DNA from 3 places in the Rhizobium sp. BR 362 genome. Region 3 is predicted to be linked to each of the others. Evidence: riboswitches for the same ligand, from Rfam matches in the RefSeq annotation. Region 3 holds a riboswitch; each other region holds the start of a gene.
The links. Region 3 has a riboswitch for thiamine pyrophosphate ahead of QDY28_RS31000 (hydroxyethylthiazole kinase). Riboswitches for the same ligand answer to the same signal wherever they lie in the genome.
Positions count from the first base shown of each region.

Region 1: another riboswitch for thiamine pyrophosphate. It lies ahead of thiC (phosphomethylpyrimidine synthase ThiC); the one in region 3 lies ahead of QDY28_RS31000 (hydroxyethylthiazole kinase).
Region 2: another riboswitch for thiamine pyrophosphate. It lies ahead of thiB (thiamine ABC transporter substrate binding subunit); the one in region 3 lies ahead of QDY28_RS31000 (hydroxyethylthiazole kinase).

Region 1 is NZ_JARWGH010000048.1:1,391-4,663, forward strand. Features, by position in the region: gene thiC (phosphomethylpyrimidine synthase ThiC) at 1-1,610, opposite strand, end outside; TPP riboswitch at 1,702-1,834, opposite strand; gene QDY28_RS28425 (ABC transporter permease) at 2,020-3,042, opposite strand; gene QDY28_RS28430 (sugar ABC transporter ATP-binding protein) at 3,026-3,273, opposite strand, start outside.
Region 2 is NZ_JARWGH010000005.1:137,144-140,416, reverse strand. Features, by position in the region: gene QDY28_RS09300 (MDR family MFS transporter) at 1-1,029, shown strand, start outside; TPP riboswitch at 1,112-1,229, shown strand; gene thiB (thiamine ABC transporter substrate binding subunit) at 1,279-2,307, shown strand; gene thiP (thiamine/thiamine pyrophosphate ABC transporter permease ThiP) at 2,315-3,273, shown strand, end outside.
Region 3 is NZ_JARWGH010000009.1:104,925-108,197, forward strand. Features, by position in the region: gene QDY28_RS15070 (DMT family transporter) at 1-388, shown strand, start outside; gene thiD (bifunctional hydroxymethylpyrimidine kinase/phosphomethylpyrimidine kinase) at 814-1,617, opposite strand; partial or broken gene QDY28_RS31000 (hydroxyethylthiazole kinase) at 1,641-1,760, opposite strand; TPP riboswitch at 1,811-1,907, opposite strand; gene QDY28_RS15080 (DHA2 family efflux MFS transporter permease subunit) at 1,955-3,273, opposite strand, start outside.

The sequences.
Region 1 (3,273 bases), on a different contig from region 3:
TCGGGATCGAGCGACAGGTTGAACTGGTCCTCCCAGCGGAATTCGAAGCGCGCGCGCGACAATGCATCGTCGCGGACACGTGCGGCCGGATGACCCTTGGCGAGATCGGCGGCATGGGCGGCGATCTTGTAGGTGATCACGCCCGTCTTGACGTCGTTGCGGTCGGGAAGCCCGAGATGCTCCTTCGGCGTGACATAGCAAAGCATGGCTGTACCGAACCAGCCGATCATCGCCGCGCCGATGCCCGAGGTGATGTGATCGTAACCCGGTGCGATATCGGTCGTCAGCGGCCCGAGCGTGTAGAAGGGTGCTTCGCCGCAGACGGCGAGCTGCTTATCCATGTTCTCCTTGATCTTGTGCATCGGAACATGGCCGGGGCCTTCAATCATCACCTGGCAATCTTTTGCCCAGGCGATCTTCGTCAGTTCGCCGAGCGTTTCGAGCTCGGCAAACTGCGCGGCGTCGTTGGCATCGGCGATCGAGCCGGGGCGCAGGCCATCGCCGAGCGAGAAGGAGACGTCATAGGCCCGGCAAATGTCGCAGATTTCCTCGAAATGCTCGTAGAGGAAGCTTTCCTTGTGGTGATGCAGACACCACTTGGCCATGATCGAGCCGCCGCGCGAAACGATGCCGGTGACGCGGTTGACGGTCAGCGGAATGTAATGCAGCCGTACGCCGGCATGGATGGTGAAATAGTCGACGCCCTGCTCAGCCTGCTCGATCAGCGTGTCGCGATAGATTTCCCAGGTCAGCTCCTCGGCAACGCCGCCGACCTTTTCCAGCGCCTGATAGAGCGGTACCGTGCCGATCGGCAGCGGTGAATTGCGGATGATCCATTCGCGGATGTTGTGGATATTGCGGCCGGTCGAGAGATCCATGACCGTGTCGGCGCCCCAGCGGGCGGCCCAAACCATCTTCTCGACCTCCTCTGCCATGGATGAGGTAACGGCGGAATTGCCGATATTGGCGTTGATCTTCACCAGGAAGTTCCGGCCGATGATCATCGGTTCGCTTTCCGGGTGATTGATGTTGGCGGGGATGATCGCCCGGCCGGCGGCGACCTCCTGGCGGACGAATTCCGGGGTGACATGATCCGGAATGTGGGCGCCGAAGCTCTCGCCATCGCGAATCAAAGCTTCTGCTTTCGCTTTGCGGCCGAGATTCTCGCGGATGGCAATGAATTCCATTTCGGGCGTGATGATGCCGGCCCGCGCATAGGCGAGTTGAGTGACCGCCTTGCCATCCCTGGCGCGCAGGGGCTGGCGTTTGGCGGGAAATTCTGGCGTCAGCCGCTCGCCGGTGACAAAGCCGTTGTCTTCCGGACGCACATGGCGGCCTTCATAGGCCTCGACATCGCCGCGGGCGAGCACCCAGTCGCGACGGAGCTGCGACAGACCCTGCTCGATGCGGATATCTGCTCCCTCGACAGTATAGGGACCGGAGGAATCATAAACGACGACGGGCGGCTCGCCCGATGTCGGATGGACGCTGATCTCGCGCATCGGCACGCGGATGTCGGTGTGAATGTCTCCGGGAATGTAAATCTTCCGTGATGCCGGCAGCGGGCCGGTGGTGACGGTCGGAGTGAGGTTATTTGCGGCAATGGTCATGGTTTGAGGCTCCAAGTTGCGGTTGGAGACCCAGTCAATCAGCCGGAATGATGGAAAGACGCTGGCATGGAATCCACGCGGGAATCCGAGCCTTCGAGCGCTTGCACCGTCCCTACGCCAGTATGAACTGGATCAGGTTCAACGGGTCACTGCGCCCACAATCGGCAAAGCCGTATTGCCTAGCAGTATCTCAGCCCCTTGCCGGGACACCCCTGGTGAATATCGCAAAGACTATGTGCTCGGCTGAGCCCATGTCAACCCTGGAACCGCGGTTCCGCCCACCTGAAGATGCGATCAGGGAATTTCGATCGGTTTCACGCTCGGAAAGATCGCCCGGTTATGACCGGGCAATCGGTTAGCGCGAAGCACCGCACTACAAGCTGCGCTCAGATGCGGAGCGTCGCCAAAATCATCGCGTTTCCAGTATCCGCATCAACCGGCCGCGATAGCTGTCGAGGATAACCGCCAACACGATGACGGCACCGATGACGATCGGCTTGATGTTGTCGTCGGCGCCCAGAAGCTGCAATCCAGTCGACAAGACCTGCAGAATACAGGCACCGACCAGCGTGCCGATTATCGAGCCCTTTCCGCCCGAGAGACTGGTCCCACCGATAATGACTGCGGCAATCGCGTTCAGTTCATAGCCAATGCCCGCAACCGGACTACCGACATTGAGGCGGAGCAGATAGACCATGGCCGCAATACCCGCAGTCAATCCGGAAATCGTGAATACGGCGACCTTGTATCTTTTGGGCTCGTGGCCCGACAAGCGGACCGCCTCCTCATTGGTGCCGATCGCAAAGACGAAGCGCCCGAATACGGTGTAGCGCAGCACGAACCAGCCGATGAGAACCACCACGATCGCGATCAGAAAAATCGAGGGGAATACCCCGAAGAAGATCAGATTTCCGAAATCAACGAATGGTTGCGGCAGACCGGTGATCGTGGAGTTATCGCTGACGACGCGCGCCAAGCCGCTTGCGACATTCAGCATCCCGAGTGTCACGATGAAGGATGGAAGCTTCCACTTCTCGCAGACCCATCCGTTGATGGCACCCAGGGCAGCGCCGGTACCCATCGACGCCAGCGAAGCCAGAACGATCGCCTGCCACGGAGAAAACCGGGGATCGATCATGATCGTTGCGCCGATAACCGTGCAAAGGGCAAGCAGCGAACCGACCGAAAGATCGATGCCGCCGGTAAGGATGACAAAGGTCATGCCGGACGCCAGCACGGTGTTTATGGCGATCTGCACGAAAATCTTCAGGAAGTTTTCCGGCGTCGCGAAATACGGGGCCGTCGCCGAGAAAAAGATCAGGATTAGCACGAGGGCAATGGCGACACCGGCTTCCTTCATCGAAATCCGGATAAGCTTGTCCCAGACGCCGGCCTTTTTGACCTCAGTCGTCATTTCAATGTTGCCGGACACGACTGTACTCCTTGTAAGCGAGTGAGAGAATCCTGCTCTCGTCAAATTGGTCCCGAGATATCTCTCCGGCAATCTTGCCGTCCGAGAAAACGATGATGCGATGGCAAATGCCGATGAGCTCCGGCAGGTCGGACGACACGACCAAGACGCCTTTTCCTTCGCCGGCAAACTTCCACAGAAGTTCGTAGATCTCCGCCTTGGCACCCACATCGATGCCGCGGGTCGGCTCAT
Region 2 (3,273 bases), on a different contig from region 3:
GGCTGGCGCTCGATTTTTCTCGTCAACGTACCGATCGGCTTCATCGTTCTGGCCGGCCTCGCCTTCATGCTGCCCTACCGCAAACCGGCCCGCAAGCCGAAGATCGACTATGCCGGTGCGCTCCTGCTGGCGCTGACGACCACCAGCATCGTGCTCGCCGCCGATGGCACCGAGCTTTTCGGTTCGCTGCTCTCGCCGCAATGCCTCGGCATCATCGCCTTCGGTGCGCTTTGTGCGCTGGCCTGGGTCTCCGTCGAACGCCGCGCACCAGAGCCGATCGTACCGATGACGCTTTTCCGCAACCCAACCTTCGGCCTGCTGCTGATCATCTCGGTCACCAGCGGCGCGGTCGCGATCGGCATGGTCAATTACTTCGCGCTCTTCCTGCAGACGACGACCGGCCTGTCGCCCTCCATGGCCGGCCTGCTGTTCATACTCTTGACCGGCGGCATCGTCTGCGGTTCGCTTTCGGCTGGCCGGCTGATCTCGGCTAGGGGCCGCTACAAGCCCTTCGCCATCGCCAGCGCGGCCTGCAGCACCATCGCCTTCGCCACGCTGGCGCAGGTTCATGCCGGCACGCCGATCTTTTTCATCGGCGCCCTGATGCTGCTGCACGGCATCGGCATCGGTCTGGCACAGCAGGTCCCCGTCATCGGCGTACAGAATGCCGCGGCGAGGGGTGATGTCGGGGCTGCCACCGGCGCCGTAACGCTCTCGCGGATGGGCGGCGCCTCGATCGCCATTTCCATCTACGGCGCCATCATCGCCGCCAAGCTCGGCAATGTCGGCGTCTCCATTCCCGGAGTCTCCAACATCGAGGAACTGACGCCGAAGATGATGGCGGCTCTGCCGGACGCCACACGCGAAGCCGTCGCCAATGCCTATGCGAGCGCCTTCAGCCCGCTGTTCATGACGGCGGCCGCCATCTGCTTCCTCGGCCTGCTGACGGCGATCACATTGAAGAACGTGCAATTGCCCGGCGCCGCCAAGAAGCTCGACAGCCAGGCGGCCGCGCACGCCGCCGAGTAAGACGCGTCCTGCAATCGACAAGGGAATCATTTCCCCCTTCTTTATCCCCTTGTCATCGCTCCGTCACAGGACTAAACCTGCCAACGCTCTAACGGGGTGCCTTATGTCATTCAACGACATCTGGCTGAGAGGCTTTCACCGGCCAACCCGCGGAACCTGATCCGGCTAACACCGGCGGAGGGATTAGACGCGTGACAAAATCATAGCGCCCTTTTCCCGTTCAAGACAAACCAACGAGGAGGCGCTGTCATGCCCAACCGATCGCTGTTATCACTGTTTGCCGGCGTGGCTCTCGCCGCCGCTGCAACGCTTTTTGCCGCCCAGGACTCCGAGGCCGCCGACAAGACGCTCACCATCTACACCTATGAGAGCTTCACCGCCGACTGGGGTCCGGGCGCCAAGGTCAAGGCCGCTTTCGAGAAGACCTGCGGCTGCACGGTCAATTACGTCAGCGTCACCGACGGCGTGGCGCTGCTTTCCCGCCTGAAGTTGGAAGGCACGGGCACGAAGGCCGACGTCGTTCTCGGCCTCGATACCAACCTCGTCGACGAAGCCAAGGACACCGGGCTGTTCGACGCGAGCGGCATAGACACATCGGGCCTCAAGGTCCCCGGCGATTTCAAGGACGACGTCTTCGTTCCCTACGACTACGGCCATTTTGCCGTCGTCTACGACACGCAGGCGATTAAGAACCCACCGAAGAGCATGAAGGATCTGGTCGAAGGCGATCCGTCGCAGAAGATCGTCATCGAGGATCCCCGTACCTCGACGCCGGGTCTCGGCCTGCTGCTCTGGGTCAAGTCGGTCTACGGCGACAAGGCGGCCGATGCCTGGGCGAAGCTCAAGGGTCGCATCCTCACCGTGACGCCCGGCTGGTCGGAAGCCTACGATCTCTTCACCAAGGGCGAAGCGCCGATGGTGCTCTCCTACACGACATCGCCGGCCTATCACATGATCACGGACAAGACCGACCGCTATCAGGCAGCGGCCTTCTCCGAGGGTCACTACATCCAGATCGAAGTCGCCGGCCTGATCAAGTCGTCGCCGAACAAGGAGCTTGCCCGCGACTTCCTGAAATTCATGGTTTCGCCCGGCTTTCAGGACACGATTTCCACCAACAATTGGATGATGCCGGTCTCGGCCACGTCCGAGCCGCTGCCGGACGCCTTCAGCAAGCTGGTCGTCCCGTCGAAGACCTTCCTGATGAGCCCCGATGTGGTCGAGAAGAACCGCAAGATCTGGATCGACGAATGGCTGGCCGCCACCAGCACGAACTGACATCTGGATGATATTGACGGCGCCCGAGAGAAGACGTGCCATTGCCGGCGGGGCCTTCAGCCTCGTCGGCATCGTGTTTTTCATCGGCCTTGCCACCGCCACCCTGCTTGCCGCCGGCATCAAATCCGCCGGCGGCAATCCGCTCACCGATCCCTATCTTCTGCGCGTGCTTCGCTTCACCCTGCTGCAGGCAACGCTGTCCACCCTGCTTTCCGTTGTTCTCGCAATTCCCGTCGCCCGCGCGCTGGCGCGCCAGCCTCGCTTTCCCGGCCGGCTCTGGCTGATCCGGCTGATGGCTATTCCGATGGGCCTGCCGGTATTGATCGGCGCGCTCGGTCTGCTCGGCATCTGGGGGCGTCAGGGCATTTTAAACCAGGCGCTGACGGGGCTTGGCCTGGCACAGCCGGTCAGCATCTACGGGCTGACGGGCATCCTGCTGGCGCACGTCTTCTTCAACCTGCCGCTGGCTGTCCGCCTGATGCTTGCTGGGCTGGAACGTGTGCCGGCGGAATATTGGCTGATGGCCGGCGGGCTCGGCATGCGCCCGGCCTCCGTCTTCCGTTTCATCGAATGGCCAATACTGCGCGGCCTCATTCCCGGCATCGCCGGCCTGATCTTCATGCTCTGCGCCACCAGTTTCACGCTGGTGCTGATCTTGGGTGGCGGCCCGGCCGCGACCACGCTCGAAGTGGCGATCTATCAGGCACTGCGCTTCGATTTCGACCCGGGCCGCGCCGTGGCCCTATCCCTCCTGCAGATCTTGGTAACTGCCGCCATCTTAGGCGCGATGGCCTTGCTTCAAGCGCCGGACGATCACGGACTGACGGCCGGCCGCGCCGTGCGGCGCATCGACGGCACCTTGCCCGCCGCTAAACTGGCCGATAGTGTGCTGCTTCTGCTCGCCACCCTGTTCATCGGCCTGCCGCTCGCCTCGGTGGTCGTCACCGGCCTGAAGGCAGATCTTCT
Region 3 (3,273 bases):
GATCATCGTCATTCCGCGCATCGACCGCAGCGTGGCGACCCTGCCGCCCACCATCGTCAGCGCCTTCCTGACACTTGTCATCTTCGCGCCGTTCGGCTCGCCCGGCTCGCTCGATCTGCACAATTGGCTGGTGCTTGCCGCCTTCGGGGCAACCAATTTCTCCTTTGCGCTCGTTCTGTTTCTTGCCGGGGCGAAGCGCATGCCGCCCGCGGAAGCTGCTCTTATCGGGACCATGGAGATCGTGCTCACGCCTTTCTGGGTCTGGCTGTTCTTTTCAGAAAGGCCGCCGGCCGCCACCTTTTTCGGCGGCGCCATCATCCTTGCCACGGTTCTCTGGCACACGTTCATCGACCTAAAGCAAAGCCGGCGCAGCCATCAACGGGGTTAGAATAAGACGGTCGTAAGATAAGGTTTCGGAGAAAAATCGGGCGTGGAACCCAGATCCGACAGCGAGAGGCGCGGCATGACCAACGAACAGCGACGGTATAATTATTCGCCTGTGAGTTGCGCTTCGTTCAGCTACCGTTCATTTAGCGAAATGCAAATAAACAATCGCCGCACGCCTTGCGGTTGATCGAGGCTCGGCTACCGATCCAGCTCACGAGGCAGGTGGTCGGGGCTCTCAAGTCCCCAAAGAGCAGGAATAATCCGTATGCGGCTGCTTTTCGCTTTGATTGACTGGATCCTAAATCGGCGCCGAAAGTGGGTGGAGCCGGAGACCATTCAATATTCCGCCGATGATCCATGGGTTCTCCGACAGATCGAAGAATTCGAGCGGGAATTGAAGCCGTAATGCCGCGCGAAACTGATGGGCTATGCCGGCCATAGCGCATAAAAGTGTTGCAGCGGTCCGTGACCGGTTCCGACCGACAGCGTTTCGGCTGAGGCAACAGCGCCTGCGAGATAATCTTTGGCGATCGCGACGGCTTCTGGCAGCGCCGAGCCCTTGGCGATCTCCGCTGCCAAAGCGCTGGATAGCGTGCAGCCGGTTCCATGCGTTTTCATGGTGGGAACACGGGCAGCCTCAAACCAGGTCAGACCCTCCGGACTTGCGAGCACATCCGGGCTTTCATCGCCGGCAAGATGTCCGCCCTTGACCAGAACGGCGCGCGGGCCAAGCTTGATAAGTGCTTCCGCCTGCCGGGCCATCGTCTCGCGATTTTCGGCAGCCGGCTCATGCAGAAGCGCGGCCGCCTCCGGCAGATTGGGCGTCAGCAGCGTGGCCAGAGGAAGAAGCCTCTCGGTCAGGATGTCGACTGCATCCGCGGCAAGCAGCGCCGCACCGCCCTTGGCAATCATCACCGGGTCGAGCACGATCGGAACGCTTCGATATGGAGCGAGCGCGTCGGCAACCGCTTCGGCAATTGCGGCATTGGCAATCATGCCGATTTTGATGGCGTCGACGCGAACATCGGCAAAGATCGCCTTGATCTGTTCGGCGACGAATTGCGGGGGAACGGGGTGGACGCCGGAAACGCCCTGCGTGTTCTGGGCCGTCAATGCGGTCAGCGCCGCCATGCCATAGACGCCGCGTGCCGAAAATGTCTTCAGGTCGGCTTGAATACCGGCGCCGCCGGAAGGATCGGAGCCCGCGATGGAGAGGACGTTTCGGATCATGGGAGCGCCCTTCTGATACAGGCGGCGAATTCGCCGGCTTCCTCTTCGGCGTGTACCATCGCGACGAAGCTGGGGATGCATTGCACCAGCGGCCGATTTGTCCGCATGGCTGCCAGCGAGCCAGGAGGAGTCTTGTTTTGCATATCGCCCCTTTCGGGCGGGGCGAGACGCGGGGGATGACGATAAGAGTACGCCGAGACCCCGAGCGACTCCCTCCGCCAGCATTATCTGGTTCAGGTTCAAAGGGTGCTTCTCAGCCCGTCATGCGACGGGCGCCCCTGTCTCTCATCGGGGCCTTTTTCGCAGAGAAAGACCGCCCTGTCATTAGCAAATCGTTCTAATGATGGTGCCCCATATCCTGCCCGTGTTGAGGCTTCTTGATAAACAGCGCAGCGACGATCGCTCCGAGCGAGATGATCGTCCCACAGAGAAATGCCGCCTTGATGCCGCCGGTCGTTGCGACAAGAAGGTTGGCGCCGCCGGCCGAAAGGCTGGTGGCCCGCAAGGTCATGATCGCCACGAACAGTGCGGTGCCGGCGGCGCCAGCGACCTGTTGGGTGGCGCCAAGCATGGCGCTGCCGTGCGAATAGAGGTTTGGCGGCAGCGATCCAAGGCTGACGGTGAACAGCGGTGTAAACATCAGCGCAAGACCGATGCTGAGCACGATATGGGCGATCAACAGCATCCAAAACGGCGTATCCTGCTGAATGAAGACCAGTCCGCCCATCACCACGCTGAGTATGATTGCTCCGGGAATGATCAATGGCGCCGGACCGTATTTGTCGAACAGGCGCCCGACCGTAGGCGCGCAAAGGCCCATGATCAGACCGCCGGGCAGCAACAATAGACCAGTTTGCAGCGTCGATAATCCCAACACGTTTTGCAAATAGATAGGCAGCAGAATGAAAACGCCGAACATCGACATCATGAGAATGGCCATCATGGCCGCAGCGATCGTGAATGTCTTTGTAGTCAAGGTGCGCAGATCGAGCAGTGCTCTCTCCTGCTTTTGCAATTGCAACTGGCGCAATATGAAAACCGCGATGACGACAGCGCCGATCAGGAGCGGAATCCAGGGAGATATCACCGGCGGGTGAAGTGCTGCTTCGCCGAGCCCGCTGAGACCATAGACGAAACCGCCGAAGCCGATGGCGGAAAGGAAGATCGAAAGAATATCGATCGGCGCGGTGGTTGGAACCGTCACGTTCTTTATCCGCAAGGCGCCGAGCGCCAATGCAGACAGGGCGATCGGCAGCACCAGGAGGAACAGCCAGCGCCATTCCAGTGCGGAAAGAATGAGCCCGGAAATGGTTGGCCCGATCGCTGGCGCTACCGATATGACGACCGAGATATTGCCCATGGTTCTGCCGCGGGATCCCGGAGGCACCAAGGTCATTACCGTCGTCATCAGCAGCGGCATCATGATCGCTGTCCCCGAAGCCTGCACGATGCGGCCGACGACAATGACGGCAAACCCCGGCGCCAGCGCCGATATCAGCGTGCCGGCGCTGAATAGCGACATGGCAAGAATGAAGACCGGACGCGTGTTGAGGCGCTGCAGCAGATATCCAGTGACGGGGATGACGACGGCCATGGTCAGCATGAAGGCCGTGGTCAGCCACTGGGCCGCACTTGCCGTGATATCGAGATCAGCCA